Regions from separate parts of the Variovorax sp. 01N425 genome, predicted to be linked through region 2. Evidence: predicted binding sites of a transcription regulator. Region 2 holds the regulator's gene; each other region holds the start of a gene.
What was found. The regulator sigma-54, encoded in region 2, starts transcription at its own class of promoters, with help from an activator protein. The targets are predictions, from matches to a motif close to TGGCANGNAANCTGCTTT.

Region 1: a site for sigma-54 is predicted at 2,762-2,779, ahead of AC1DSC_RS04575 (pilin). Genes of this name have one in related genera too.
Region 3: a site for sigma-54 is predicted at 4,314-4,331, ahead of AC1DSC_RS23565 (MSMEG_0572/Sll0783 family nitrogen starvation response protein). Genes of this name have one in related genera too.
Region 4: a site for sigma-54 is predicted at 2,846-2,863, ahead of AC1DSC_RS17235 (CmpA/NrtA family ABC transporter substrate-binding protein). Genes of this name have one in related genera too.

Annotation. Positions count from the first base shown of each region.
Region 1 is NZ_JBFTRJ010000002.1:304,929-312,163, forward strand. It holds gene AC1DSC_RS04565 (CHASE2 domain-containing protein) at 1-1,795, shown strand, start outside; gene AC1DSC_RS04570 (3',5'-cyclic-nucleotide phosphodiesterase) at 1,828-2,631, shown strand; gene AC1DSC_RS04575 (pilin) at 2,837-3,352, shown strand; gene AC1DSC_RS04580 (tetratricopeptide repeat protein) at 3,416-5,311, shown strand; gene AC1DSC_RS04585 (divergent PAP2 family protein) at 5,439-5,870, opposite strand; gene AC1DSC_RS04590 (decaprenyl-phosphate phosphoribosyltransferase) at 5,874-6,758, opposite strand; gene AC1DSC_RS04595 (GtrA family protein) at 6,807-7,208, shown strand; gene AC1DSC_RS04600 (FAD-binding oxidoreductase) at 7,205-7,235, shown strand, end outside.
Region 2 is NZ_JBFTRJ010000014.1:123,629-130,863, forward strand. It holds gene AC1DSC_RS24030 (cytochrome b) at 1-214, shown strand, start outside; gene AC1DSC_RS24035 (YceI family protein) at 211-792, shown strand; gene AC1DSC_RS24040 (YceI family protein) at 833-1,468, shown strand; partial or broken gene AC1DSC_RS24045 (LysE family translocator) at 1,490-2,135, shown strand; gene AC1DSC_RS24050 (phospholipase D family protein) at 2,146-3,750, opposite strand; gene AC1DSC_RS24055 (RNA polymerase factor sigma-54) at 3,761-5,353, opposite strand; gene lptB (LPS export ABC transporter ATP-binding protein) at 5,371-6,165, opposite strand; gene lptA (lipopolysaccharide transport periplasmic protein LptA) at 6,162-6,881, opposite strand; gene AC1DSC_RS24070 (thiol:disulfide interchange protein DsbA/DsbL) at 7,077-7,235, opposite strand, start outside.
Region 3 is NZ_JBFTRJ010000014.1:11,333-18,567, reverse strand. It holds gene AC1DSC_RS23590 (MSMEG_0570 family nitrogen starvation response protein) at 1-114, opposite strand, end outside; gene AC1DSC_RS23585 (sll0787 family AIR synthase-like protein) at 105-1,103, opposite strand; gene AC1DSC_RS23580 (MSMEG_0567/Sll0786 family nitrogen starvation N-acetyltransferase) at 1,100-1,660, opposite strand; gene AC1DSC_RS23575 (MSMEG_0568 family radical SAM protein) at 1,663-2,745, opposite strand; gene AC1DSC_RS23570 (Nit6803 family nitrilase) at 2,708-3,760, opposite strand; gene AC1DSC_RS23565 (MSMEG_0572/Sll0783 family nitrogen starvation response protein) at 3,776-4,258, opposite strand; gene AC1DSC_RS23560 (aminotransferase-like domain-containing protein) at 4,609-6,006, shown strand; gene AC1DSC_RS23555 (beta/gamma crystallin domain-containing protein) at 6,022-6,471, opposite strand; gene AC1DSC_RS23550 (hypothetical protein) at 6,745-7,113, shown strand; gene AC1DSC_RS23545 (hypothetical protein) at 7,134-7,235, shown strand, end outside.
Region 4 is NZ_JBFTRJ010000009.1:13,782-21,016, forward strand. It holds gene AC1DSC_RS17220 (PepSY domain-containing protein) at 1-389, shown strand, start outside; gene AC1DSC_RS17225 (molybdopterin-dependent oxidoreductase) at 590-1,657, opposite strand; gene AC1DSC_RS17230 (carbon-nitrogen hydrolase family protein) at 1,650-2,690, opposite strand; gene AC1DSC_RS17235 (CmpA/NrtA family ABC transporter substrate-binding protein) at 2,913-4,271, shown strand; gene ntrB (nitrate ABC transporter permease) at 4,274-5,125, shown strand; gene AC1DSC_RS17245 (ABC transporter ATP-binding protein) at 5,137-5,979, shown strand; gene AC1DSC_RS17250 (LysR family transcriptional regulator) at 6,147-7,088, shown strand; gene AC1DSC_RS17255 (PLP-dependent transferase) at 7,222-7,235, shown strand, end outside.

The DNA.
Region 1 (7,235 bases), on a different contig from region 2:
CACGCGCACCGAAAAGCCCGGCGCCAAGGGCCAGCTGCCGCCGGCCCCCGTGCTGCAGGCCGAGGCCTTTCCGCCGGGCCGCGGCTATGCCACCGCCTGGAACGGCTTTGGCGCCAGCCTGCCGGTGCTGGCCGATGCTGCGCCGGCGGCGGGCTTTCTCAACACGCTGGTCATGTCGAACGGCGACGGCGTCATCCGCGCCGTGCCGCTCATCGCCCGCTATGAGGGCGACCGCGCCCGGCCCGGCTACTACGAATCGCTGGGGCTGGCCGTCTACCGGCTCGCCAGCGGCTCGCCGCCCGTGCGGCCGGCCTTTGCACCCGGCGGATCCGGCGGCGCCGCGCCGCCGCTCCAGTCCCTGCTGGTCGGGGGCCTGCGCATCCCCGTCAACGAAGCCGCTTCCATGCAGGTGCCGTTCCGCGGCCCCGGCGGCGCGCACGGCGGATCGTTCCGCTACGTGTCCGCCGGCGACGTGCTCGAAGGGCGGCTCGCGCCCGGCGAGCTGAAGGACCGCATCGTGCTCGTCGGCGCCACCGCGCCGGGCCTGCAGGACCTGCGCGCCACCCCCGTCGGCGCTGCCTTCCCCGGCGTCGAAGTGCATGCCAACATCGTCTCGGCCATGCTCGACCACCGCCTGCTCGCGGTGCCCGACTACGCCCCGGGTTATGAAGTGCTCAGCGTGCTGGCCGCGGGGCTCGTGCTCGCGCTGGGCCTGTCGCTGCTGCCCGCCCCGCGCGCCGTGGTGCTGGCCATTGCCACCGTCGCGGCGCTGGTCGGCGTCAATGCCTGGCTCTACCAGCGCCACAGCCTCGTGCTGCCGCTTGCCTCCGCGCTGACCATGGCGGTGCTCGCCTTTGCCTTCAACATGGGCTGGGGCTACTTCATCGAGTCGCGCGCGCGCCGCGGGTTGGTGCGGCTCTTCGGCACCTACGTGCCGCCGCAGCTCGTCAAGGAAATGCTCGTCACCCCCGGCCGCTACAGCATGCGCGCCGAGAGCAAGCACATGACCGTCATGTTCTGCGACATGCGCAACTTCACCCGCCTGTCGGAGCAGATGGCCCCGGCCGAACTGCAGGCCTTCCTGAACAACGTGTTCAACCGGCTCACCAGCGTCATCAGCACGCACCGCGGCACCGTCGACAAATACATGGGCGACTGCGTCATGGCCTTCTGGGGCGCCCCCATCGACACCCCCGAGCACGCCACCCTGGCCGTGCGCGCCGCGCTCGACATGGCCGAGGCCGTGCGCGACATCAACAACATCCACCGCACCACCGGGCGGCCCGAGATCAGCGTGGGCATCGGCATCAACAGCGGCGTCATGAGCGTGGGCGACATGGGCTCGGCCGCGCGGCGCAGCTACACCGTCGTTGGCGATGCGGTCAACCTCGCCTCCCGCCTCGAAGGCCTGAGCGTGCACTACGGCGTCGAGATCGTCGCCAGCGGCGCCACCCGCGAACTCGCGCCCGGCTTCGTCTGGCAGGAGCTCGACAGCGTGCTCGTCAAGGGCCGCGCGCAGGCCGTGGCCGTGTTCACGCCGCTCGGCGCCACCACGCAGGCAGAGGCCCAGAGCCCTGCCGCACTGCAGCAATCCGCCCAGCTGCAGCGCTGGGCCGAAGTGCTGGCCGCCTACCGCCGCCAGGACTGGGCCATGGGCCGGAACTTGCTGGATCCACTGCTGGCCGCGGATGCCAAAAAAGTCCTTTACCAGCTCTACGCACAACGATTAGCCTCCATGGCGTTGCGGCCCCAAGACCCCGAATGGGACGGCGCAACCCGCTTCGAAACCAAATGACGGCAGAAGACACAAGCAGAGGGGCTCTCACAATGCAGGTTCGCGTGCTGGGTTGCTCGGGCGCCATTGCCAAGGACTGCCGGACCACCTCGTTCCTGATCGACACCGACCTGCTCGTCGATGCGGGCACCGGCGTGGGCGACCTCACGCTTGAAGAAATGGCCGGCATCGACGACGTGGTGCTCACCCACTGCCACCTCGACCACATCGCCGCCCTGCCCCTCATGCTCGACGCCGTCGGCGGCCGCCGCACCCGCTCGCTGCGCGTGCACGCCCTGCGCGCCACCATCGAGGCGCTGCGCGCGCACGTGTTCAACAACGTCATCTGGCCCGACTTCGAGAGCATCCCCAGCCCCGAGGCCCCCTTCGTGAGCTTTCACGACATTGCCGTGGGCCAGGTGCTGCAATTGGGCACCGCCGCCCCCAAGCGCATTGAGGTGCTGCCCGCCGTGCACACCGTGCCCGCCTGCGGCTTTGCCGTGAGCCGCGCCGAGGGCGGCGCCAACTGGGTCTTCACCGGCGACACCGAGCGCAACACCCCCTTCTGGGACCGCCTCAACGCCCTGGACGTGGCCATGCTCGTCATAGAAACCGCATTCAGCAACCGCGAGCAGGCCTTGGCCGAACGCAGCCTGCACCTGTCGCCGCGCGCCCTGGCCGACGAGCTGGCCCACATCGACCCGGGCAAGCAGTTTCCGATCTACATCACCCACACCAAGCCGGCGGAAACCGAAGAGATCATGTGGCAGATCGAGCATCTGGCCGGGCACCAGGTGGCGGGGCTGGCGCAGCGGGATATACGGTGGCTGAAGGCGGATGGGGTGCTGACTTTTTGAGGCGGTGGGGCCCGGCGGGCTGACAAAATTGTCACGCTCTGTAGCATCTTGAAGCAGTTTCTGTCACTCGATGTAACCGCATTGAGTGCAAAGTGCTCGGTTTTGGCGGTTCCGGGGCTCGCAAGCGGGATGGCACAGATGCTGCGGAAGGTAGTGCGCTCCGGGCTTGGTTCCCGGGCTGTACAAACCAACCTGGAGTTTTCTCATGAACGTTCGCAAGATCGCCCGCCGCGCACAGGCCGGCTTTACCCTTATCGAATTGATGATCGTCGTGGCGATCATCGGTATCTTGGCTGCTGTGGCCTTGCCGGCTTACCAGGACTACACCGTGCGCGCAAAGGTCACGGAAGGCTTGTCGCTTGCAGCCAGCGCCAAGACGGCGATCGCAGAAAACGCGGCGAACGGTGCCCCATTCTCGTCGGGTTGGACCGCTCCTGCCGCGACCAGGAACGTCGATTCCGTTGCTATCGCGGCAGATACGGGCGCGATTACCATTACGTACGCCTCGGCAATCAGCGGTGGCGGAAAGACGCTGATCCTGACGCCTGTTGATGGTGGACCAACAGCTTCCGCACTCAGCGGTACCACGAGCGCTTCTACGATCCCGTCGAATGGTTCGATTTCTTGGAACTGCAAATCGGCCGGCTCGACCTATGGCACTGGTACCGCTGGCACATTGGAGGCAAAATATGTGCCTGCCGAGTGCCGCAAAACTTCCTAAGTTGACTTAATTCAACAAAGAGCCGCTAGTGAGCGGCTCTTTTTTTATGCATTTAATTTGAAAATGACCCAGTTGCCTGCACCGAAAAGAATAGTTGGATTATTGCTGCTCCTAGTGGTGGCGGGAATATGTGCACTTTACATGCCCGCGGTACTTGGAAACAGCTATGCGTGGGACGACTGGGAGCTATTTATTAATAGTCCTTACTTGAGGGACCCCGCGTTAATAATCGAAGGACTTGTAAAACCGATTATTCCGGGAACTACGTACTTTCGCCCTTTGCCCTTGGCGACGTTTGCATTGGAGTTTTATGTAGGTGGAGTCAATCCGATCGTTTCGCATGCGATAAACCTACTATTTCACTTGGCAAACACCATTCTGGTCGGCCTTATTTTTATGCGCTTGAGTCAGCTTCCAGACGAGAGAAAAAAAACATATCTCGCGCTGATCGCGATGACCCTATACGGCGTTCATCCGGCTCTTATCGAAGCAGTGGCCTGGGCCGCTGGACGCTTTGATCTCATGGTGACATTTTTCTATCTGCTGTGCCTCTGGGTATACCTGAGCTTTGATGGCGCTAAGCGGATACTTTTGATAATGCCGCTTTATTTTTGTGCATGCTTCAGTAAGGAAATGGCTGTAACGCTGCCCGCGGTTCTTTTGCTAATAGAAGGCATCAGGGGGCTTCAGCAAAAAAATATCAGTGAGGTAAAAGGTTATCTGGAGAGGTCAGGGGTGCTTGCATCGATTGTGTCCCTTGGATTGGTGGGTTTGTTTTATATCGGCGTGAAGTCCTTTTTTTTCCCACAACTCGCACATGTGGATTCCGATGTAGCAAATAGCTTTGGCTCGGGAAGCGCAGGAGGCGCAGCCCACATCGCCTTCATTGGGCATACTCTATTGTTCTACGCGAGAATGGTTCTGTGGCCATTTTCCAATCTGTCTCCGCACCATCCATTTTCCATCAAGGACATGACGAGCTTGGATGTGGGCATTGGTATTTTTGCTGTGGTGCTGCTCTTGGCGAGCGCGATCTACTTAATTAAAAAAAGAAACTCTTTCGGGGTTTTTCTTCTAATCGGGGTGGTTTGCTTGCTCCCTGTCTCTAACATTATTCCGCTCACCATTGGTGGAAATATTGGACACGAGCGATTTTTGGTCCTTCCGATGGCCTTTTTTAGCATGGCCGCCGTCAGCATTCCACTGAATAAAGCGATGCTTTCGCCGTCCATGCAAAAAATCGCCCTCCCGTCGATTTTAATCTTTGCGTCGCTGTGGGTTGTCATCGCGGGAATGAATGTGCGTCTCACTGCGCCACTTTGGCGGAACGATCTGACATTGTGGAAGTGGGCCTATGATACAAATCCCAACTTCTATGTGGCCAATATTGGTTACGCGGGCGCGGCAGTGCGGTACCAGCAATTTGAACTCGCTGATAAAATACTACAGCATGCGAAAAAAGTCGACCGCAAGGGAATGGAGAATGATTTGCCCGCGGCAATTCTGGAGGCAAGAGTTCTTGGGAAAAATAACCAGTATTCTCAAGCTATCCAGGTGTTGGAAGGCGCAATGGATGAATTTTCTGGTCAGTACAAGCGCAAGTATCCGAATGCGAAGGAAGGAGCAGGTTCAATCTTGCCGGCCCAACTTAAGTCCGTTTATTACACGGCTCTAACAGAAGCATATGTCGCAATAAAGGACTTCGAAAAAGCCCGGGTTAATGGGGAGCTGGCGACATTTTATGGGCCGGTATATTCATTGGCTTGGTTTTACAAGGCGCTCGCATCCTATGGTGTTGGCAATTGGTCAGAGGGGCAAGCTGAATACGCTAAGGCACATCGCTACATGGTGGAAGTGGGAGTGGAATCGCTCGACACAGTCAGAAAAAATTTCATTGGCAGACTTTGCGGACAAAGTGCCCCGCCTGCTGACTTGTGCTTGCATTTTGCTAGAGAATAGGGCCCATCTGACCTTCAATTGGCGAGTTGAACGCTTGCGTAATCCGGGAGGAAGACTGTGAAATTTTGGGAAACGTCTCTCTCGGAGTCAGTCTTGCTCCAGGGATGCAGCGATCGGTTAGCCAATCTCAGGTTACGGGACTGATCAAGCGTGTCATCAGGATTGCAACTGCGATGCCAACGAGAATGCCAGCTCCAATCTCAACCCGGCTGTGCCCCATGCGCTCGCGCAAAGGCGCACTCTCAACCGTGGGGGGGTGCAGCTTATTCAGAAACATTGCGTGCTTGCCTACTTGGCGACGCAAGCTGGCCGCATCGAGCACGACGATGAACGCCAAGGCAAGCGCAACCCCAAACGCGGGGTGATCAATCCCCTGTTTGAGGGCAACGAGCGCAGTCACACTACTCACGATGGCACTGTGATTGCTCGGTAGTCCGCCATAGCCGATCAACCCGAATGCAAGCTTGCGCGCCTGCACACTATTGATGATGAACTTCGAGGTTCCAGCAACAGCCCACGCGAGGAATGGCGTGACAACGTAAGAGAAATCCGTAGCCATTGTTCACCCCAGTCCAGGCCAGAGTGCCCAGACGCAGGCGGCGATCCACAGTGCCACAGTTACCATCAACTGCCAGTCCGCCAACAAGGCGTCGGTCGGTGACTCTCCACCATCAAGCTTCTCGACCATATACCAATACCGAAACAAGCCGAAGAGTACGAGAGGCACGGTGAACACGAGTTGAGGGCGCGCCGACATTACGAACATGCTATAGAAAACCAGCGCACCGGTAGCTGACATTTCGGCGTAGCGGTCCACTAAAGACAGTGAGTACTTCTCCAACACCTTGCGTCCGTCTGCGCCGCTGAGGCTCAGCTCTTGCCGACGTTTGACCGCTGCCAGATACAGCGCGAGACACAACGTAGTGACGAACATCCAACTCGACACCGGTACAGACAACGCCATGGCACCTGCATATACCCGGAGCACGAAGCCGATGGCAATCGTGAAGATGTCGAGAACCGGCTGGTGTTTGAGCACAAAGGTGTAGGCAACGTTGAGTGCCATGTAGGCTGCGATCACGAGCACGACCTTTGGGGCCAAAAACCAGCCGCAGATCTGCATTGCGTATAACACGGCAAGCAAGGCGAGTCCCATGGAAACCGGGATTGCACCTGAAGCCAGAGGCCTCGTTTTTGATTTCTTGGGGTGCTTGCGATCACGCTCAATATCGTGGATGTCGTTGATGATGTAGGTTGCCGAAGAACCAACGCAGAACAGGATCACAGCAAGCAGCGCATGCGCCACCGAATCCGGGTTGACGAATTCTCCAGTGAACACTAGCGGGGCTAGCACGAAAGCGTTCTTAATCCATTGCTTCGGCCTCACCAGTGCGATCAGTCCACGCATCTGTGTCCAGGGGGAAGGGGGTGCAAGTGATTCATGCATGACAATCTGACGCCTGTGATGTGAGCCCGTTGGGTGAAAGACTTGAGAATGAAGCTAGCGATCTCGTATGCGTTCTTCGCGCTGCTCGCCACTATGGCGAACATCGCCTCGCAGGAACTCGCGATCTCCGTGTATGAGGGGACTTTCGGGGTTCCCTTTTCGGTCTTGGTCGGCACTGCTGTGGGGCTAGTGGTGAAGTATGTTTTGGACAAGCACTACATCTTCCGTTTTCGTACGCGCGATGCTATGCATGGGGGCCAGACTTTTGTGCTCTACGTTCTGATGGGCCTTGCGACCACCGCTATTTTCTGGGGATTCGAGTTCGGTTTCCATCACTTCTTCGCTTCTCGCGAAATGCGCTACCTCGGCGGCGTCATAGGGTTGGCAATTGGCTACATCGCCAAGTACCACCTGGACAAACACTACGTTTTCAAGGAACGCACCGCATGAGGCCAGTTTCCTCATGGGGACGACTCA
Region 2 (7,235 bases):
CGTGTGGTTCGGCGTGCTGCCGCTGCCCGACTTCGTGCCGGTCGACAAGGAATGGGCCGAGGCCGTGCTCAAGCCGCTGCACAAGGGCAGCGCCTTCACGCTGGCCGCGGTGGCGCTGCTGCACGTGGCGGCGGTGCTCAAGCACCACTGGATCGACCGCGATGGCATCTTGAAACGCATGTGGCCCGCGCCACGCAAGGAATCCGCCGGATGAAGCGCACCTCCCGTCTCTGTCTTGCGGCCGCCCTGGCGTTCGCCCCTCTCGCGCCCGCGCTCGCCGAGCCCGCCACGGCCACCCGGCTGGTGGCGGACAAGAGCCAGATCGCCTTCGTGAGCAAGCAGATGGGCGTTCCGGTGGAAGGCACGTTCAAGAAGTTCGATGCGCAGGTGGCCTTCGACCCGCGCAAGCCCGAAGGCGGCACGGTCGCATTGCAGATCGACACGGGCAGCGCGTCGCTGGGCGTTCCGATGAGCGACGCCGAACTGCCCAAGCCGCCGTGGTTCGACACGGCGCATTTTCCGCAGGCCAGCTTCCAGTCGAGCGCGATCAAGGCGCTGGGCGACGGCCGCTTCGAGATGGCGGGCAAGCTCACCATCAAGAACATCTCGCGCCCGATCACGGTGCCGGTGAGCATTGCGCCGGCCAACGGCCACGCGGTGGCCAGCGGAAGCTTTACGATCCAGCGGCTCGACTACAAGGTGGGCGACGGCGAGTGGACCGACACCTCGGTGGTCGGCAACGAGGTGCTGGTTCGCTTCAAGTTCACGCTCGCGGGGTTTGGTCCGCTCTGAATTCCTTTATTTCGTTCTCACGCCACGCACGCCCATTGCCATGAAGAAGCTCCTCCTCGCTGCCGCGCTCTCAGCCGCGGCGGCCCTTGCCACCCCTGCCCTGGCACAGGAATACACCGCGCCGCCCGTCGCCGCCAAGCCCGCGGGCGGCCCGGTGAAGAACGCCAGCTACGTGATCGACCCCACCCACACCTTCGTGATGTACGAGATGGGGCACTACGGCACCACCACCAACCGCGGCCGCTTCAGCACCAAGGACGGCTCGGTGCAGATCGACGGCAGCGGCAGCAGCGGCAAGGTCGACATCACGATGGACATCAGCTCCATCAACACCGGCGTCGACCTGCTCAACCGCCACGTGCAAAGCAAGGACTTCTTCAACGTGGCCGAATTCCCGACCGGGCGCTTCGTGGCGGACCGCATCGAGTTCAACGGCGACAAGGTGGCCGACGTGCCGGGCACGCTCACGCTGATGGGGCAGACCAGGCCCGTCACGCTCAGGGCCGTGCGCTTCAACTGCTACCTGAACCCGCTCATCAACCGCCAGGTCTGCGGCGGCGACTTCGAGACGACGGTGCAGCGCAGCGACTGGGGCATCACCTGGGGCCTGAACTTCGGCTTCGAGAACAAGGTGAAGCTGCTGGTGCAGGTCGAAGCGGTCAACGTGCAGCAATAGAAGAAGAAGAAGGAGGCAACCATGAGCGGCATCACGGTTCCGTTGCTGGGCATCGCGGGCGCAATGATCGTCGGGGCCATGAGCCCCGGACCGAGCTTCGTCATGGTGGCGCGCACCGCCGTGTCGTCGTCGCGCCGCGACGGCCTGGCCGCGGCACTGGGCATGGGCGCGGGCGGCGTGGTGTTCGCGATTGCGGCGCTGGTCGGGCTGCAGGCGGCGTTCCTCGCGGTGCCGGCGCTCTACCTGGCGGTGAAGCTGCTCGGCGGCGCCTATCCTGTACCTGGGCATCCGCATCTGGCGCGGTGCGCGCGAGCCGCTGTCCGCCGCGCAGGACGAACGCGCGGCCGCAGGCACGGGCAGCAATGCGCGGCGCGCATTTCTCCTCGGCATGGGCACGCAGGTCAGCAACCCGAAGACGGCGGTGGTCTACGCCAGCATCTTCGCGGCCTTCCTGCCGCGCGAGGTGCCGCTGGCGCTGGCGCTCGCGGTGCCGGCGGTGATCTTCTGCATCGAGACCGGCTGGTACGCGGTCGTCGCGCTGGCGCTCTCGTCGGCGGCGCCGCGCTCGGCCTACCTGCGCTACAAGGCCTGGATCGACCGCGCGGCCGGCGGCGTGATGGTGCTGCTGGGCCTCAAGCTGCTGTCGGGCGTGCGCAGCAGCAGCTGAGCCGCGCGGGCTACAGCAGGCTCTCGGGCGTCAGCGGCGCCAGCATCTCGAGCATGGTGCGGCCCCAGAAATCGGAGTCGGGCTCCTCGTTCAGCACGGTGGTCCGGCCGGCCTCCTCCTCGCTGATCCACTCGATGCGCGCATTGCCGCTGTCCTTCGCAAAGCGCAGCCGGTAGGCGCCCTGCTGCTTCAGCACCTCGATGAGCTTGAGCGTCTGCTGCGCCATCTCGGGGCTGCGGATGAACAAGCCGATCTCGGTGTTGTGCGTCTCGGAGCGCGGGTCGAAGTTCATCGAGCCAACGAAAAGAACCTGCCGGTCGATCACCGCCGACTTGGCATGCAGCCGGCCCACCGAAGTGCCGAACAGGCCGAGCCGCACGCTGCGACGCGTGCGCGTGGTGCTCAGTTCGTACAGCTCGGCGCCGAGCTCGAGCATCTCGGGCCGGTAGCGGCGGTAGGCCGTGTGGACCAGCGGCTCGTCGGTGGCGGCGAAGGAATTGGTGACGATGCTGATCTTCACGTTGCGCCGGCGGATCTCGCGCATCACTTCGAGCCCCGCCTTGCCCGGAATCAGGTAGGGCGAGACGATGGTCACCTCGGAGCGCGCGCGGCGCATCTGCTCGACCACGTTGTAGCGCACGCTGTCGACGTCGAGCAGCGGCACGCCGCCGTACGAGGCGGTCTTTCCGATCACGCGCTCGGGCGAATCGGCATACGCCTCGGCCAGCGTCCAGATCAGGTCGAGCTTGCCGGCATCCAGGTCTTCGGCGATTGGGCTGTAGCCGAGCAGGTCGTTGGGCGCGGGCCGGGGCGGCGGCGGCGTGGTGTCCGGGCCGGTGGCGGTGTCGAAGCGCTTCTGCAGCTCGTCACGTGTCAGCGCGCTCGCCACCACCGACTGGACCGGCCGCACATAGACGCTGTTCCAGTACTGGTCGAACAGCGCGCCCAGGCGCGGAATCAGCGCGCCGGCGACGAAGGTGTCGAGATCGAGAAAATTCTCGCCCGCCGTGCGCCTGAAATACTGGTTGCCGATGTTGCGCCCGCCCGCCACCGCCATCGCGCCATCGGCGATGAAGAGCTTGTTGTGCATGCGCCGGTTGACGCGGCTGAAGTCGAACAGCGAGGCGGTGAAGCGCCTGAGCAGGCTGCCGCGCCCGGCCGGAAAGGGATTGAACAGGCGCAGCTCGACATTCGGCGTGGCGGCCAGGCCGAGCAGCAGCTCGTCCTCGCCCGAGGTGTAGAGATCGTCCATCAGGAGCCGCACGCGCACGCCGCGCCGGGCCGCATCGCGCAGCGTGCGCAGCAGGTAGCGGCCGGTCTCGTCGTTCTCGATCTGGTAGTACTGCACGTCGAGCGTGCGCTGGGCGCGCCGCGCGAGCTGGATGCGGGTGTCGAAGGCAAAGTCGCCGCCCGGCATCAGGCGGAAGCCGCTCAGGTCGGGGTCGGGCTGCGAGGCCTGCGCGATCTTGCCGAGCGCGGTGTCGGCCGAGGCGGCCATGGCCCGGGTGGCCGGGCGCGGCGCCTCGTCGGGCAGGGTGGCGCAGCCGGCGAACAGCAGCACCGCCGCCATGGCGAAGACCCATTGCCCACAGCGCGACAGCAGGCGACGGGCCATCGGCGGCTTTCTACAGCGCCTTGCGGAGGTTGGCGGGCGCGATGCGCAGGGCCTCGCGGTACTTGGCCACGGTGCGGCGCGCGCACTCGATGCCCTGCTCCTTGAGCATCTCGGAGATCTGGCTGTCGGACAGCGGCTTCTTGATGCTCTCGGAGCTCACGAACTGCTTGATCAGCGCGCGCACCGCGGTGCTCGACGCATTGCCGCCGGTCTCGGTGCCCAGCGCCGAGCCGAAGAAGTACTTGAGCTCGACCGTGCCGAAAGGCGTGGACATGTACTTGGCCGTGGTCACGCGCGAGATGGTCGATTCGTGCAGGCCCAGTTCGTCGGCAATCTCGCGCAGCACCAGGGGCCGCATCGCGAGCTCGCCGTGCACGAAGAAGCTCTTCTGCCGCTCGACGATGGCGTTGCTCACGCGCAGGATGGTGTCGAAGCGCTGCTGGATGTTCTTGATGAACCAGCGCGCCTCCTGCAGCCGCTGCGACAGCGCCTGGCTGCCCTCGCCCTTGTGCGACTTGAGCGCGCCGGCATAGATGTCGTGCACGCGCAGCCGCGGCATCACCTCGGGATTGAGCATGACGCGGAACTTGGCATTGGTGCCGCGGCCGACCTTGGTGACGATCACGTCGGGAATGACGATGTTGCGCTCGACGTCGACAAAACGGCGGCCCGGCTTGGGCTCCAGGCGCGAGATGACCTGCAGCGCCGAGCGCACCAGCTCTTCGTTGGTGCGCGTGAGCGTGGCCAGGCGCTTGAAGTCGCGCCGCGCGAGCAGCTCCATCGGCTGCTTGCAGATGGCGATGGCGGTCTTGCGCACCAGCGCCTGTTCCTCGGTCTCGCTTTCGCTCGCGAGTGCGCGCAGCTGGATGCAAAGGCATTCGCCCAGGTCGCGCGCGCCGACGCCGGCCGGCTCCAGGCTCTGCAGCAGGCCGAGCGCCACCTGGAAGTGGTGCACCAGCTCGTCGAACTGGTCGTTGTCGTCGCCCGCGAGGCCCGAGGCCAGCGCCGGCAAGGAGTCTTCGAGATAGCCGTCGTCGTTGAGCGATTCGATCAGGAAGCGCAGCGCGGCGCTGTCGTTCTCGTTGAGCCGCAGGCTCAGCGCCTGCCGGTGCAGGAAGGACTGCAGCGACTCCTGGCTGCGCGCGAGTTCGGTGGCGTCGGCGCGCTCGTCGTCGCCCAGGTTGTTCTGGCGCGCGGGGGCATCGCTGCCCCATTCGCTGTCGTCGGGCGCCATGTCGACGGTGCCGTCGCCTTCCCAGTCGGGCTCGCGCTCGGTGGCGTCGGCGGCAGGAACCTCGGACTCGGCCGTGGAGGCGGTTTCGCTCGAAGTGCTGGTCGTGCTGCTGGCCGGGGCCGAGCTGAATTCGCCCTCGGCGGCTTCACCGGCCTCGTCGCGCGGCACCGGCGTGTCGATGGCGTCGAGCCCGAATTCCTCGCGCGCGGCTTCTTCCGCGGTGCGTTCGAGGAACGGGTTCTCGTCCAGCATCTGCTCCACTTCCTGGCTCAGTTCGAGCGTGGACAGCTGCAGCAGCCGGATCGACTGCTGCAGCTGGGGCGTGAGCGCCAGGTGCTGCGAAACGCGAAGGGACAGCCCTTGCTTCATGGAGACCGACTCCTCCCTTACATCCGGAAGTGCTCGCCGAGGTACACCCTGCGTACTTCGGCGTTGTCGACGATCTCCGAGGGTGTGCCTTGTGCCAGCACATGCCCGTCGCTGATGATGAACGCGTGATCGCAGATGCCCAGCGTCTCACGCACGTTGTGGTCGGTGATGAGCACGCCGATGCCGCGCTCCTTCAGGAAGCTGATGATCCGCTGGATCTCGATCACCGCGATCGGGTCGATGCCGGCAAAGGGCTCGTCCAGCAGGATGAAGCGCGGCTGCGTGGCCAGCGCGCGGGCGATCTCGACCCGGCGCCGTTCGCCGCCCGAGAGCGCGAGCGCGGGCGAATCGCGAAGATGGTCCACCCGCAGGTCGGCCAAAAGGCCCGAGAGGCGCTCCTCGATGCGCTGCCTGGTCAAGGGCGCGGGCTTGCCGCTGGCGTCGGGTTCGCGCTGGAGCTCGAGCACGGCGCGCACGTTTTCCTCGACCGTGAGCTTGCGGAAGATGGAGGCTTCCTGCGGCAGGTAGCTCAGGCCCATGCGCGCGCGCCGGTGGATCGGCATGTGGGCGATGGGCTCGCCGTCGATGGTGATCTCGCCCGCATCGGCCCGCACCAGCCCCACGATCATGTAGAACGAGGTGGTCTTGCCGGCGCCGTTGGGGCCGAGCAGCCCGACGACTTCGCCCTTTTGCACGTCGAGCGAGACGTCCCGCACGACCTTGCGGCTGCCGTAGCTCTTCTGCAGGCCGCGCACCACCAGGCGGCTGCCCGGCGTGCCGTCGGCGTTCTGGGTTCCAGCGGCTTCGATCACTTGCGCCTTTCCCCGTCGCCGCCCAGCGTGGTGGTCGAGCGCAGGCCGGCACCGGGTGCCGGCTGGGGCGCGGCCGCCGCCGGCGCGGCCCGTCCGCCGGCGGGCGCCGAGGCCCCGGGCGCCGGCGCGGTGGCGCTCTTGGGCGTGAGGATGGTCCGCACGCGTCCGCCTGGGGGTGCGTTCACGCCCGTGTTGGGCGGCACGGTGGAACCGTTGACCGTGTAGGTGTCGTTGCTCTGGTCGTAGACGATGAGCGCGCCGGTGCTCTCGTCGTTGGGCGTGGCGCCGATCAGCCGGCGCATGACGGCATTGCGGATGAACTTGACGTTGTCGGCGCGGCTGTCGTATTCGATGACCTCGGATTCGCCCTCGATCCACTCGTCGGGCGCATTGCGCTTCTGCTTGTAGTAGGCCCTTTTGCCGGGCGCCGCCGTGACCACGCCGTACTGGTAGCCCTCGGCGTCCTGGCGCACGTCGATGCGCGCGCCGCGGATGATGATCGTGCCCTTGGTGACCAGCACGTTGCCCGTGAACACGCTCGTCTGCTTGAGGTCGTCGTAGCGCATTGCATCGGATTCGATGTTCATCGGCTTGCTGCGGTCGGCGGTCTCGGCCAGCGCGCCCGAGGCCAGGCCGGCCAGCAGCAGCGCGCCGGCGGCCAGGCGGCGGATTCGGCGAACGAAGGGGGTGGTGTGGGGATAGGAGGGCAATGTCATAGAGGCACGAAACTTGCTCTGAACCATTGTATGCGGCGGATCAGCACCAGCCACCAACGCCGATGAAAAAGGCCCGCCGAAGCGGGCCGGTGTCCCCATCGGGAGACACCGCGGAACCGGCTTCGCCGGGCCGCAGGTGCCGCCCCTGCAAGGGGGGTGGGCGCAGCGGACACGAAGTGCCGCGCAGCCTGGGGGTTAGCCCTTTTTCGCTTCGCCGATCAGGTAGTTGGTAACCTGCAGCGCCTTGGTCATGTTGCCGGCCAGTTCGCCGTCCACGTACCAGCGCCCGTTCACTGCCAGCGCCGGCACGCCGGCCACCTTGTAGGCGTCGGTCAGCTGCGCGGCGCGCTTGGC
Region 3 (7,235 bases), 110 kb from region 2:
TTCGAGCGCATAGCGCTCGCCGGGCGCGAAGAAATCCTGCACCACGGAAGAGGGCGAGTAGCAGCGCGTTTCGCTGGCGTCGGGCCAACGCACCTGGAAGTGCATCACGGGCATGCGAGCGCCTCCTGCGGCGGCTGGATGAAGGCATCGCGGCCGAAGTCCCACAGCAGGGCCTCGTCGCCGCCGGCCTGCAGCCGCACCTGCCGCGTCGCATCGACCTCGCCGACCACCGCGCAGGCGATGTCGCGCGCGGCAAAGCGGCCGAGCACCGGCGCAACCTGCGAAGGCGCCACGCTGAGCACGAATCCGTAGCTCGGAAAAGAAGAAAGCCAGCGCAGCAGCGGCACGCCGCCGGGCCTGGGCAGTGCATCGAGGTCGATGCGCGCGCCCACGCCCGAGCACTCCAGCAGCATCATCGCGGTGCCGACCGCGCCGGCCATGCTGATGTCCTTCGCGGCGCGGCACAGGCCCCCTTCCGCAATGGAGGGCAGCAGTTCGAGGTCCGCGCGTAGCCGCGCGGCCGGCGCCGTGGTCGACGCGTTCCAGTAGGGAAAGGGCTCCTCGTAGGCGCCGCGCAGGTCGGCCGCCATCACCAGCAGGTCGCCGGGCCTGGCGTCGAAGCTGGTGAGCAGCTTGCGTGCGTGGCCGAGAATCGCAACCGCGAGCTGCGGCCGCTCGCTGCGGTTGTTGCTGTGGCCGCCCACCACCGGCACGCCGTAGCGCACCGAGGCTTCCGCCATGCCGCGCAGCACCTCGTCGGCCGGGTGCATGCCGGTGCTCCACAGCGCATCGACCACGGCTGTGGGGCGGCCGCCCATCGCATAGATGTCGCTCACGTTGACCATCACGCCGCAGTAGCCCGCGAACCACGGCATGCGCACGATGAAGTCTTCCACCATGCCTTCGATCGCGAACAGCAGGTAGCCGCCATGGCCGTCGGGAATGGCCGCGCAGTCGTCGCCGATGGGCACGGCCTGCGCGAGCGCGGCATGGCCACCGGGCAGCGACCGGCCGAGCGCCGACACCACGTCGCTGATGTCGCGCTTGTGGGCGAAGCCGCGCGTGGCGCGCAGGGCTTCGGCAATGTCGTGGGCCGTCGTCATGACAGCACCTTCGCGCGCGTGACGAAGCCGCTCACCGGGTCGTGGCAGGGCGGGTAGAAAGCGAGCCCCGCCTGCATGCGCGCATGCGGACGGCCGTGGATGGCGCTTTCATCGAGCATCTTCCAGCCGAGCTTCTGGAACAGCGGCACGTTCTGCATCTGCACCTGCGCGAAGAACGCATCGCAGCCCAGCGCGTTGGCGCGCGACACCGCGAGCCGTATCAGCGTGGCGCCCAGGTGGCCCTGGCTGCGGAACGCGGGATGCACCGCAAGGCGCGAGCCCCACCATTCGCCCGGCGCCTCGCCGCGGTGGATGCGCACCGTGCCCACCACCTGCTCGGGCATGCCGCCGTTGCACGACATGGCGACCAGCAGCCGCGCATGGCCGTCGATCGCGTCGCGGTCGTCGCGCGCGAAGATGCCCTGCTCGATGCAGAACACCGCACGGCGCAGCGCCATGGCTTCGTCGCGCTCCCACTGCTGCGCCGCTTCGCGCACCAGGTATTCGACCGGCGCGTAGTGCGGGTCGAGCCCGCTGAGGTCGTCGATGCACAGCATGGTCAGCTTTCGCTTTCTTTTTCGTAGATCGACAGCGACGAGCAGGCGCCGCACTTGCCGCAGCCCGCCTTGATGTCGGCCGAGCGCAGGCCCGCGGCCACCACGCGCTCGCCCAGCGGTGCCAGCAGCGACTTCATGAATTCCGGAGACGGTGCGGGATGGTCCTCGAGCGGCGTGCCGCTGATCGGTACGAAGGGCACGACGAAGGGGTACACACCGCGCGCGAGCAGCTGGTCGCAGGTGTCCAGGATGGCCTCGCGCGTGTCGCCCAGCCCGGCCAGGATGTAGGTGCTGACCTGGCCGCGCCCGAACACGCGCACGGCCGCCTCGAAGGCGCTCATGTAGCGCGAGACCGGCACGCTGGCCTTGCCCGGCATGATGCGTTCGCGCACCTCGGGCGTGACCACCTCCAGGTGCATGCCCAGCGTGTCGATGCCCGCGGCCTTCATGCGGTGGAACCACTGGTCGTCGTCGGGCGGCTCGCACTGGCCCTGGATCGGAATGTCGACCGCGGCCTTGATCGCGAAGGCGCTCTCGCAGAGGATGGCCGCGCCGCGGTCGGCGGCGTTGGGCGTGCCGGTGGTCATCACCATGTGCTTCACGCCGTCGAGCAGCACGGCCGCGCGCGCCACCTCGGCCAGCTGCTCGGGCGTCTTGCGCGCGATGGTGCGGCCGGCCGCGAGCGACTGGCCGATCGCGCAGAACTTGCAGCTCTTTTTGCGGCTCTCGTAGCGGATGCAGCTCTGCAGCACGGTGGTGGCGAGCACGTCGCTGCCGTGCAGCGTGGCAATGTGCGAATAGGGCACGCCATCGAAGGTCTGCATCGCATAGAAGCGCGGCTGCTTCGGAAAGCTGATGCTTGCAATGGGAATGCTGCCGCGCATCACGCGGCTCATGCCCCGCGCATCGGGCGCCTCGGCCGTGAACGGCGAATGCCAGGCGCTCGAAGTGTGGACCGGCACCATGATCGTGTGGCCGTCCACCGTGACGGCCTTGTGGTCGGACGGGCCCGCGCCGCCGCGGCGGCTTGCCACGCCGGCCGAAGGATCAACCAGCCGCAACCCGAAGGACTGGAGCTCGGTCATCAGCTGCCGGCTGTCCGGTGGGGTCGTCGTGGTGATGGTGGTCATGGTCGGGGCTCCGTTGAGCGAGGGGTTGCGTGGGATGCATCGGCACGGTGGTCTGCGCCGGCCGGTCGTTGATGGCGAGCGACAGCAGCTCGGGCCGCGCGTAGTGGCCGACCGAATCCATCATTCGCTTGCGCTTGGCGATCAGCGCCATGTCGAGGTCTGCAATCACCATGCCTTCGCCCTCGGTGAGCGGCGGCGCAAGGTGCTTGCCCTCGGGCGAGACGATGGCGGTGTGGCAGCCGCCGCGCAGCGCCTTCTGCAGGCTGGCGTCGGGCGTCACGCTGCGGATCTGTTCGTCAGTGAGCCAGCCGGTGGCGTTGACCACGAAGCAGCCCGACTCCAGTGCGTGGTGGCGGATGGTCACTTCCATCTGCTCCGCGAAGATCGGGCCCACCAGCGAGCCCGGGAACTGCGCGCAGTGGATCTCCTCGTGCTGCGCCATCAGGGCGTAGCGCGCGAGCGGGTTGTAGTGCTCCCAGCAGGCGAGCGCGCCAACGCGGCCGACGGCGGTGTCGACCACCTTGAGGCCGGCGCCGTCCCCCTGGCCCCACACCATGCGCTCGTGGTACGTCGGCGTGATCTTGCGGCGCTTGAGCGCCAGCGTGCCATCGGCATCGAACACCAGCTGCGTGTTGTAGAGGCTGCCGTGGTCGCGCTCGTTCACGCCCAGCACCACGACCATGCCGTGATGCCGCGCACGCTCGGCCACGGCCTGCGTGACCGGCCCGGGCACGACCACAGCGCGCTCCGCCAGCGCGAGGTGCGGCGCACCCTGCAGCACCGGCGGCAGCACGAAGCTGAAGTAGGGGTAGTAGGGCACGAAGGTCTCGGGAAAGACCGCCAGCTGCGCGCCCTTGGCCGCGGCCTCGTCGATGGCGCCGCACACCCGCTCGAGCGTGCCGTCGGGCCGGTCGAAGTCGGGCGCGATCTGGATCGCCGCGGCACGCACGATGCGGGGTGGGGAGGCCATCGCTCGGGTCCTGCCTTACAGCGTCCAGGTGTCCAGGATCACGGCGCCCGCCTTCTTGTGCAGCAGCACGAGGTCCAGCACGTCGAGCGGGTTGATCGGCGTGATGCCCTCGATCAGCGCGCCCTCGCCGTGGCCGTACAGCGCCTGCAGCGCGAAGCGGCACGCATACACCTTGCCGCCTTCCTCCATGAACTTGCTGATCTGCTTGTTGAAGTTCTGGTGGCCCGGAAAGGCCTCGTCGCCCAGCGTCGGAAAGCCGCGCTGCACGCCCAGCGTCACGCCGGGGCCGTACAGCAGCACCGAGGTCTCGTAGCCCTTGCGCCTGAGGCGCGTGGCCTGCAGCAGGTTCACGAAGCCGATCGAGCCCTCGAAGGCCACGGTGTGGAAGGTGACGAGCGCCTTCTCGCCGGGCTCGGCCTTGACGTCTTCGAACACCTTCTCTTCGTAGTCGACGAGGAACTCGCCTTTCTCGTTGCGGGGGCGGGTGACTTTGGGCATGGGGTACTCCGGTTGAAGAAAAAGGGGATGAACGCAGGTCCTGCGTGCCTTTCTCTTTGCAGGCGATGTGCCAGCGCCCGGCGCGGCGCGTGCGATCAATGCGCGATCAATTCGCCGGGATGCGGCCTGCACGCCCGAAAACTTTTTTCGGCCGCACGAAAACCCCTCGGCCAAGGCGGCCGGCGCGGCCCCGCCTGCACCGGGAAGACGCATCCGCCATGCGATCAATGCACCCGATCAACGGGGTTGATCGCACCTGATCGAGGCATCCGGCCCCTCTGGAGCGGGCGCGATTCCTGCGTGCCTGATCGTTGGCCCGATGCAATCAATGGATGCAATCAACTTTGCCGATGACCACGATCACCGCCCACTGGCGCAAGCAGCTGCGCAACACCGCCAAGCCGGCCTACCTGCTGCTGGCCGAATTGATTGCCGACGACATCAAGACCGGCCGCCTCGCCGTGCGCGACCGGCTGCCCACCTTGCGCGAACTCGCGGCCGAGCTGGAGCTCAACTACACGACGGTGGCACGCGGCTATGCCGAGGCGCGCAAGCGCGGCCTGATCGATTCGCGCGCCGGCACCGGCACCTTCATCCGCTCGGGCAGCCCGAGCCTGCGGCTGCGCGGCGGCAGCGGCGCCGAGATGACGATGAACATGCCGCCCGAGCCCGACGACCCGCACCTGATGGCGCGGCTGCACGACAGCGCGAGCCGCGCCTTCGCCGAGGCCAACCTGCACGACCTGCTGCGCTACCAGGACTTCGGCGGCACCGCGCACGACCGCGAGGCCGCGATGCACTGGCTGCGGCCCTTCGTGCCCGACGCGGGCATCGACCGCATCCTCGTGTGCCCGGGCATCCACGGCGTGCTCACGGCGCTGTTCTCGCAGCTCGCGCGGCCGGGCGAGCTGATCTGCGTGGAGTCGCTCACCTATCCGGGCGTGAAGGCCATCGCGGCGCAGCTGGGCGTGCAGCTGCATGCGCTGCAGCTCGATGACGACGGCCCCATTGCCGATGCCTTCGAGCACGCCTGCAGGACGCTCAAGCCCAAGGCGCTCTATTGCAACCCCACGCTGCTGAACCCGACCGCGGGCACGGTGCCCCGCGCGCGGCGCGAAGCGCTGGCCGACGTGGCGCTGCGCTATGCGGTGCCGATCATCGAGGACGACGCCTACGGCATGCTGCCGCGCCAGACGCCGGCCGCGCTCGCCACGCTGGCGCCCGGGCTCACCTACTACGTGAGCGGATTCTCCAAATGCTTTGGCGCGGGACTGCGCAGCGCCTACGTGTGCTCGCCCACCGTGGTCCAGTCGCAGCGCCTGGCCGGCGCGATGCGAGCGACCACCGTGATGGCCTCGCCCATCACCAACGCCTTGACCACGCTGTGGGTCGAGGACGGCACCGCCGAGGCCATGCTGCAGGCGGTGCGCGGCGAATCGATGGCGCGGCAGGCGCTGGCCGCGCGGCATCTGGGCGGCAGCGGGCTGCAGGCGCATCCCGAGGGCTTCCATGCCTGGCTGCCGCTCGCGCCGGGCTGGAGCCCGGTGGAGTTCGCCTCCTACCTGCGCACGCAGAACGTCGGCGTGGTGGCGAGCGCGGCCTTCTCCACCGATGGCGATCCGCCCGAGGCGGTGCGCATCTGCCTGGGCGGCCCGATGTCGCGCGAGCAGTGCGACCAGGCGCTGCGGCTCATTGCCGACACGCTCGCGCATCCGCTGCATCCGCACGCCACGCTGCGCGGCGGCTGAGCGCGGTGGCCGTGCTCAGGCGCAGTCGAGCTTCAGTGCCTCGATGCGGCCGCCGAAGCCGAGCTTGCGCATCAGGCCGCCCTCGCGGCTGTTCGCGGGAAAGTCGACCGTGCGGTCCTTGAACATCGCATGCTCGTACACCTTCAGCGTGGCGCGCGGGCCCACGCTGACGCTGTCGATGTCGCGCTTGAGCTGCCGCGCGGTGCCGCGGTCCATGCTCTGGACCTCGGCCGGTCCCACCAGCGTCAGCATGTCGCCCTGGAAGTTGCGGCCGGTATAGAACTGGGCCCAGCAGCCCGAGGCCAGCGCGGGGTCCTCGATGCGCACGGGCACGAGCAGGATCGTGGGATCGGGCCGGTTGTCCGCGGCGGCGGTCGGGCTGGCCGAGCGCGTGGGGCCGGGCATGTGGGAACAGGCGCCGAGCGCCACGGCGCCGGCAATCATGAGGTAGCGGAAATTCTTCATTGGTTCATTGGATGAGGATGGTGGTTGCTTGCGGTTGGGAAAGCAGGCTCTTCAGGCTAGCGGCCACGGCTGCCCGCCGCGTAGGAGCAAAGCCCAAGCGCCCGTCCCCGCGCCGCGACGGCGGCGTTTGCCGCGCACAACGCCGGGCGGCAAATCTCCGCGAATGGCTGCGGCCCGGATGCGCCCCTTTCCTACGCCGGCCGGTGCTGCGGATGTCCAGTCTGGCGATTCGCACCCATCCAATTCTTTTCTTGTTCATCATCGAAGGAAGCCATGGCCACGAGCAGCATCCTGGGAGGCGAACGCCCGCCGGAGGAACCGAAGGGGACGGACGTCGACAGCCTGGGCCCCAGCGACACGAGCGACAGCGGAAGCGACGTGCGCACCTCGCGCGAACGCAGCGCCATTCCCGAAGACGCCGCGGAAGGCGCCATTCCCATTTCGCATGAAAGCAGCACCGATGCCGAGGGCACCGGTGAGCGTGCGTCGGCGGACGCTCCGCCGTCAGCGCCCGATGCGGACATCCTGCCGGACCGCACCGAGGACGCGGGCTCGCCCGACGAGCTTGCCGGCACGGAAGAAGAAGAAATCGACGGCGACAACGACGACGAAGCGGAGGACGCCGGCAACAAGCCCGCTTGAGGCGAGTTCGGTGCAACGCCATGCACGGCCAACTTGACTGCGCGCTCCACGGGCTCCAGCAGCTTGCCTATGCCCGGATCACGCGCGAATTCCACCAGGCCTGGCAGGCGAGGACGGACTGT
Region 4 (7,235 bases), on a different contig from region 2:
TAGACGGGCCTGCGTCAAGCGTCGTGCGGATCGATCGCTATGACAATGTCTACTACGCGAAGAATCCGGCCTCGGCGGAGGCGCTGGACACCCGGCCGCTGCCCGTCTGGCGCGCCCATTGGCACGACGGCACGGACCTGTATGTCGACGCCGCCTCGGGCAAGGTGCTGTTGCGAGTCGACCCGTCAGTGCGTTGGCAACGGCTTCTTTACCAAGGATTGCACAGTCTCGACTTCGAACCGCTGCGCGAACGGCCCTGGTTGCGCGAAGCCCTGGTGCTGATTCTTTCCCAGCTCGGGACGGCCCTGTGCATCACATCGTGCGTCATTGGATGGCGCGCGCTGTCGCCCAAGAGGGAAAGCGGACGACGCAAGGGAATCGCTCGTTAACGAGGAGACACGTTTCGTGGCCAAATATCGTGCTGCCGCCGCCAAGCCTTTGCTGTGATTGCCGTCCGTCACGCTGATCACCGTAAAGACCTCAAACAACGACTTATAGAAACAGCTCTACCCCCGGTCCCATTACTTCGCGGGAAAGCATGAGGATCTTAGACATTTCACGATCGCAGCCGCGGCGAAGGAAGACTTGGTCACGCTGTTTTGGAGCCCGGTAGAGGACGGTCAATCTGGACCGAATGGGCTTCGTTTCGTGTCCCGCTCAATGGCTGAATAGATCCATTGGCGTCCCGTGCTCTCGCGATGATGCTCACCAGGCCCGGCGTCCGCGCCAGTGCAAGCGTCGCCGCGAACTGCTGCCATTCGAATTCTTGGCGGGGCCGGACCTCAGCCTCTTGCCAGGTTGCCCCGCCATCAGCGCTGAGCGCCACGCCACCGATGCCGTTGTTGCTCCAGGCCCAGCCCTTGACTTCCACATCAACCGCATCCGTGGAGAGGGTGTCGCCGTGCACCGGATGGGTGATCATCGAATTGGGTTCGACAGCCCACACCGGCTCTCGATCGACTTTGCCTTCATGCTCGCTGTCGCGGTTGTACCAAAGGGTCGTGAAGGGGGAGTTCGCACGCCCGTCTTGGACCGACAGCCGACAGAGCCACTTTGTCATGTTGGTGCCGAACCAACCTGGAACCACCAGGCGAACAGGCCCACCCCGCTCGCGGGTCAGGGGTGCGCCATTCATCTCGTAAGCCACGAGCACTTCGCGCGAAAGCGCTTTCGAGATCGGCAGATCCTTGCGGTACCGGTTCATCGTGCGGCCGCCGAACTCGCCGCTGTCCAAACCGTCCGACCAGACATGGGTGGCACCCGTCTCGAGCTGGGCATGCTCGAGCAGCACAGCCAGCGGCACACCGGTCCATCGGACGTTGCCGACGCGCCAGAGGTTGCCGTCGGCCGGTACCAGGGGGCTGCCGAAGCATTCGTGGAAAGCCGTGACGGAGACAGAAGGCAGCCGCCTGAGACCGTCCAGCCCGATCGAAAAAGGCCTGCGGACGAGCCCGTCCACTTGCAGCCGCCAGCGCTTGGCGTCGACTTCGACGGAGCCCATGTGGATGGTCTCGAAGAGCTGCGCATCGGCGGTGACGAAGTCGCGCAGCCCTGCAGGGGCGGGTGGCGGCTTCAGATGGAATCCGGGAGACCGGCCAATGATGACTGATCGCTCCGCGCCTTCAGGCAGCGGTGGCAGGAAATCGGAGCTACTCATCCAGCACCCCGGCAATCATCTCATCGTCGAGCAGCCGCGGAAACTGCGGATCGGATGGCCCTGACCAGGCAACCGGCTCGTGGCGGCGGCGTTCGACACCCAGAGAGAAGACGTCGAATCGGTTGTAGTAGCCCACCACGTCATGGAACTGCTTTGGCTCGATGCACTTGTTCAGGTCGAACTCGGCATAGGCGATCCCTTCCTCGTTCTGGAGCGTGTCGCCGATCTGCGTGCCGGTGGGGTCCACGAACATCGATGCGGCGCGCGGCGTGCCGTCGACCACTTCTGCCACGGTGGGATCGCGATCCACCAGAAAGTCACGCATCGCCTTGTCCATGAAGCTCGCGCAGACGATTCCGAACGCCTTGGCTTCGAACGAATGGGCGGACGCCCGGATGCGGTTTGCCGCAACGTTGTCGAAGTTTCCACCTCCCGTTGGCTTGCGCGTGGGCCACATCGGCGGCCAGCTGGAGACATGGATCTGCTCCGCCTGCGCCATGAGCGAGAAGCGTGCGAGCGGGTTGGTGTTCTCGCCGCAGATCAGTCCGCCGATGCGCCCGAAGCGGGTCTCGGCGACGCGAAGCCCCTGTCCGTCTCCGGCCGCCCAGACCAGCTTCTCGTAGAAGGTCGGCACCAGCTTGCGATGATGGTTGAGCAACTCGCCCGTTTCGCCGATCAGGATGTTCGAGTTCCAGATGCAGCCGGCGCTGACGGTGCTGCGTTCGCTGATGCCCATCGACACGCACACGCCAAAGCGCTTGGCGGCCGCGGCAATCAAGGCCACCTCGGGCCCCGGCACGTAGACGCTGTTCTCGACCATGGCCTCGAACAGATCGTGGTTGTAGATGGGCGCCCACAGTGCCGCCCACACCGGGAACGCCGGGATATACGTCTCCGGAAACGCGATCACCTGCGCGCCATGGAGGGCTGCTTCCTTGATGATGGACACGGCCTTTTCGGTCGTGGCGGTCTTGTCGAGCAGTACTGGCGCTGCGTGGGCGGCGGCAACCTTCACCCGGGGCAATGAACTCATGTCAGGTACTCGCTGTGCGTTGCTGAGGCCCACAGGATAGTTGCCGGTACAGCCGCACAGATGCTCGAAAAACGCAACAAGAGGTGCGTTTTTGCGACCTCCACGGGGCCATGCAGGATCTGTGCACAGCGGGTTGTGAATTTCCCGGCGGCTATTTGCACGGAACATGCTCACCATTGCCATGTCGCGGACCTGATCCGTTCAACCCACCCTGGAGGGCCCATGGACCCATCACATGAGTATGTTCGCCTTTCCCGCACCGGCCTCTGCGCATGTGGCAGTACCCACGGTGACGATGAGGAGTGCCTCGCGGAGAAGCCTGCGAACGCCGGCGATGCGCTGGCCGGCGCCATGGCCCAGGGCATGCTGCACGGCCTCTTTCCCGAGCGCGGCCTGCGGCGGGCATTCGTCAAGACGCTGGGGAGGGCAGGGGCGCTGGCCGCGCTCACGACACTCACGCCCCTGACCCAGCTTGCCGCCGTCGCGCAGGAGCGCAACAGCAAGGGCGCGCCGGAGAAAAAGCGGCTCGCTGTCGGCTTCCTGCCCATCACCTGCGCGACGCCGCTGATCTATGCGGAGCAACTCGGACTCTTTCCGCGCGAGGGGCTGGAACTGAGCCTGCAGAAGATCGCCGGCATCGCGCTGATCCGCGACAAGATGGTCAACGGCGAACTGGACATCTCCCAACAGGTGATGCCCGTTGCGCTGGCCATGTCGGCCGGCATCGGCGGCGCCCCCATTCCCACCCGTGTGATGACGGTGCTCAACCAGAACGGCAATTCGCTGGTTCTTGCGATGAAACACAAGGACAACCGTGACCCGAAGAACTGGAAGGGCTTCAGGTTCGCGGTGCCGTTCGAGCAGTCCCATCAGATGCTGCAGCTACGCCACTATCTCGCATCGGCAGGGCTGGACGCGGACCGGGACGTCTCCTACCGCGTCGTTCCTCCGTCCGAGTACGTTTCCAACCTTCGGGTGGGCAACATCGACGGCTTCTTCGGCGGCGAACCCGGCGGGCAACGGGCCGTGTACGAGGGGGCGGGTTTCATTCACCTGGTCTCCAGCGAGATCTGGCCGGAGCATCCTTGCTGTTCGGTCACGGCAACCGAGGCCTGGATCAAGGCCCATCCGAACAGCTTCATGGCCGCCTACCGCGCGATCATCGCGGCGAGCCTGCATGTGTCAGAGCCCGCCAATCGCGCGGGAATGGCCAAGATCCTTGCTCAGCCGCAGTATCTCAATCAGCCCGAAACGGTCGTGGACCAAGTCCTCACCGGCCGGTATGCCGACGGACTTGGCAACGTGAAGACGCTGCAGCGCCGCATCGACTTCCAGCCCTTTCCTCACTACTCGAGCGCGGTGTGGCTTCTGACCCAGATGCGCAGATGGAACATGATCAAGGAGGACCTGGACTACAAGGGTCTCGCCCGGCAGGTCATGCTGGCCACCGATGCAAAGCGTCTCATCGAAGAGCGCGGCGGCAGGGCACCGGAGGTCGGATTCCGCAAGGAAACCATCCTGGGCAAGAGCTTCGACTCCGATCGTCCCGCCGACTATCTGAAGTCGCTGGGCAAGGCGTGATCATGCAGGGCGCGATCTCGACCTCACGCTCCTGGCTGGCCACCTTGGTCATCGGCTTGCTCTTGCTGGCCGTCTGGCAGGCACTCGCCTCCAGCGGTGGCGGCAGCGCGCCGGCGGAGCTTTCAGACTACGAAAAGCTGATGGGCAAGAGCCCCGGTGTCTCCGTGGAGCGCTCGGCCATTCCGACGCCCGTCGACGTGTTCAAGCGCGCGGGCGAATTGTTTGCGGATCCGTTCCGTCGCAACGGCGAGAACGACCTGGGCATTGCCTGGCACTTGCTCGACTCGCTCAGGCGTGTGTTCAGCGGCTACGCCCTGGCCGTGCTGGTCGGCGTTCCCCTGGGCTTCTTGCTGGGACTGGTGCCATGGCTGGGCCAGGCGCTGAATCCCTTCATCCAGCTGCTGCGGCCCGTCTCCCCGATGGCCTGGATGCCGCTTGCGCTCTACACGCTGAAGGACAGCGGCGCCTCGGCGATCTTCATCATCTTCATCTGTTCGATCTGGCCCATCCTGATCAATACCCTGTACAGCACCGCGAGCGTGCGCCAGGACTGGACCAATGTCGGCCGCGTGATCGGACTCACGCCACTGGAGAGCGCGCGCAAGATCGTCTTTCCGGCGGCGGTTCCCATGATTCTCACGGGCATGCGCATCTCGATCGGCATCGCCTGGCTGGTGATCGTGGCGGCCGAAATGGTCGTGGGCCAGAGCGGGATCGGCTTCTTCGTGTGGAACGAATGGAACAACCTGCAGATCTCCAGCATCATCGTCGCCATCGTGATGATCGGTGTCGTCGGCCTGGTGCTCGACCAGTTGCTGGGCGCATTGATGAAGCAGCTGAGCTTCCGTGAATGAACGGGCAGACGATGCTGCGGCCAACTTTCTCAACCGTTTCGACTGCCTCGACCGCAACGCCCGGGTTCCTGCGCGTTTGCGGTGTGCGGCAGACCTTCAGCACGCCCAAGGGCGAATTTCCTGCGCTCAGCGAGATCAACCTGGAGATTCGAAGAGGCGAATTCGTTGCATTGATCGGCCACTCCGGCTGCGGAAAATCCACGCTGCTCAATCTGCTCGCCGGGCTGGCATCGCCGACCGCGGGAACCGTCTCGTGCGACGGGGAGGTCATCCGGGGACCGGGCCCGCGGCGCGCGATGGTTTTCCAGAATCATTCGCTCCTCCCGTGGCTCAGCTGCTTCGATAATGTGCGCATGGCCGTGCGCAGCGTGTTTCGGGCCGAGTCTGGGTCCGCGATCGACCGTCGCACCGAGGCGGCGCTCGAGATGGTCGGCCTGGCGCAGGCTGCCCACAAGAAGCCCAGCGAAATTTCCGGCGGCATGAAGCAGCGCGTCGGTATTGCCAGGGCGCTGTCGATGGAACCGCAGGTCCTGCTGATGGACGAACCCTTCGGTGCGCTCGACGCGCTCACGCGCGCCAAGTTGCAGGACGAACTGCTCGGCATCGTCGAGAAAACCGAAAGCACCGTCGTCATGGTCACGCACGACGTGGACGAGGCAGTGCTCCTTGCGGACCGCATCGTCATGATGACAAATGGTCCCGCGGCCCGGATCGGGGAGATCCTGGACGTGCCGATTGGGCGTCCGCGCGATCGCGTCAGCCTGGCGACCGATTCGACCTATGCGGAGTGCAGGCGCGCACTGATGGACTTCCTGTACCGGCGCCAGGCGCATGTCGAGCAGCCCACGGGCTGAGTTCACCTTGGCGATCTTTCACGCCACTCTGCCCGGACTGGGAAGCGGCCATGTTCGGCTGTGCTTTCCCTTGTATTGCGCATCTCGATGTGAAATGCTATCCAAAAACCGACGGCCGGCCGGGCCGATGGAGCAGGACTGCATACGACAACGCACGAGAAGGCTGCATGACGACCAAGAAGGTACCCCTTGCCAACCTCGATTGGGACGACGTGCGCCTGTTCCTGCATATCAACCGCACCGGAAGTCTTTCCCAGGCGGCCAGGCAGCTTCACATCGATCATTCGACGGTCAGCCGACGGCTCTCGCAGTTGGAGCTGTGCCTGGGCGGCCCGCTTTTCGAACGTCACCGCACCGGACTCAAACCGACCGAACTGGCGCATGTCCTCGCACTGCAGGCCGAGAACATGGAGCGGGCCGTGTTGTCGCTGCAAGAGGAACTCGGCGGAACCGACAGGGAGCCTTCAGGCAGCGTGCGTATGGCCATGATGGAAGGGATTGGCACCACCTTCGTGGCTCGCCACCTCGAGCCGCTGCTGCGCACGTATCCCAAGCTGCGCGTGGAACTGGTGACGTCTTCGTCCATCGTCAACGTGAGCCGCAGGGAAGCCGACGTCTTCGTCAGCTTTTTCAAACCGATTGGCCAGGGGTTGGCGTGCGAGACAGCGGGCTCATTCGCGTTGTATTTGTATGGCTCGCCGAGTTATCTCGAGAAACACGGAGTGCCCGCGAGTCTGGCCGACCTGCCCAAGCACCAGTTCGTGGGATACCTGGACGACCTGATCCAGCTCGACGCGGTCCGCTGGCTCGATGAGCTGGTCGCAAGACCCTCGATGAGCTTCCAATCCAACAGCATGCTGGCGCAGATGGCCGCCGCGGCGTCCGGGCTCGGCCTGGTGCTGCTGCCCAAGTTCTCCGTGGTGAAGGAGGACACGCTGGTGCCGGTGCTTGCCAACACGGCGAAGGTGATGCGGACGCTCTGGGTGAGCGTGCACCATGACCTCCAATACTCGGCCCGCATCCGCGCTGTCACCGAATACCTTCATCGGCTCTTCGAGTCGAAGCAGGAATGGCTCAACGGCCCTGCCGACGCGCAGCCGCGCAGCTAGCCGATATGCATACATGAGGACGCCTTGCCGCATCGGCGCAACCCGATGTGCGGTTTTGCCCGGGGCGCCATTGCGGCAGCCGACCCGCGTTCCGATACATTGAAGCTTCTGATCCTGCAGAAGAACTCTCGTCATGTCTCAAGACAT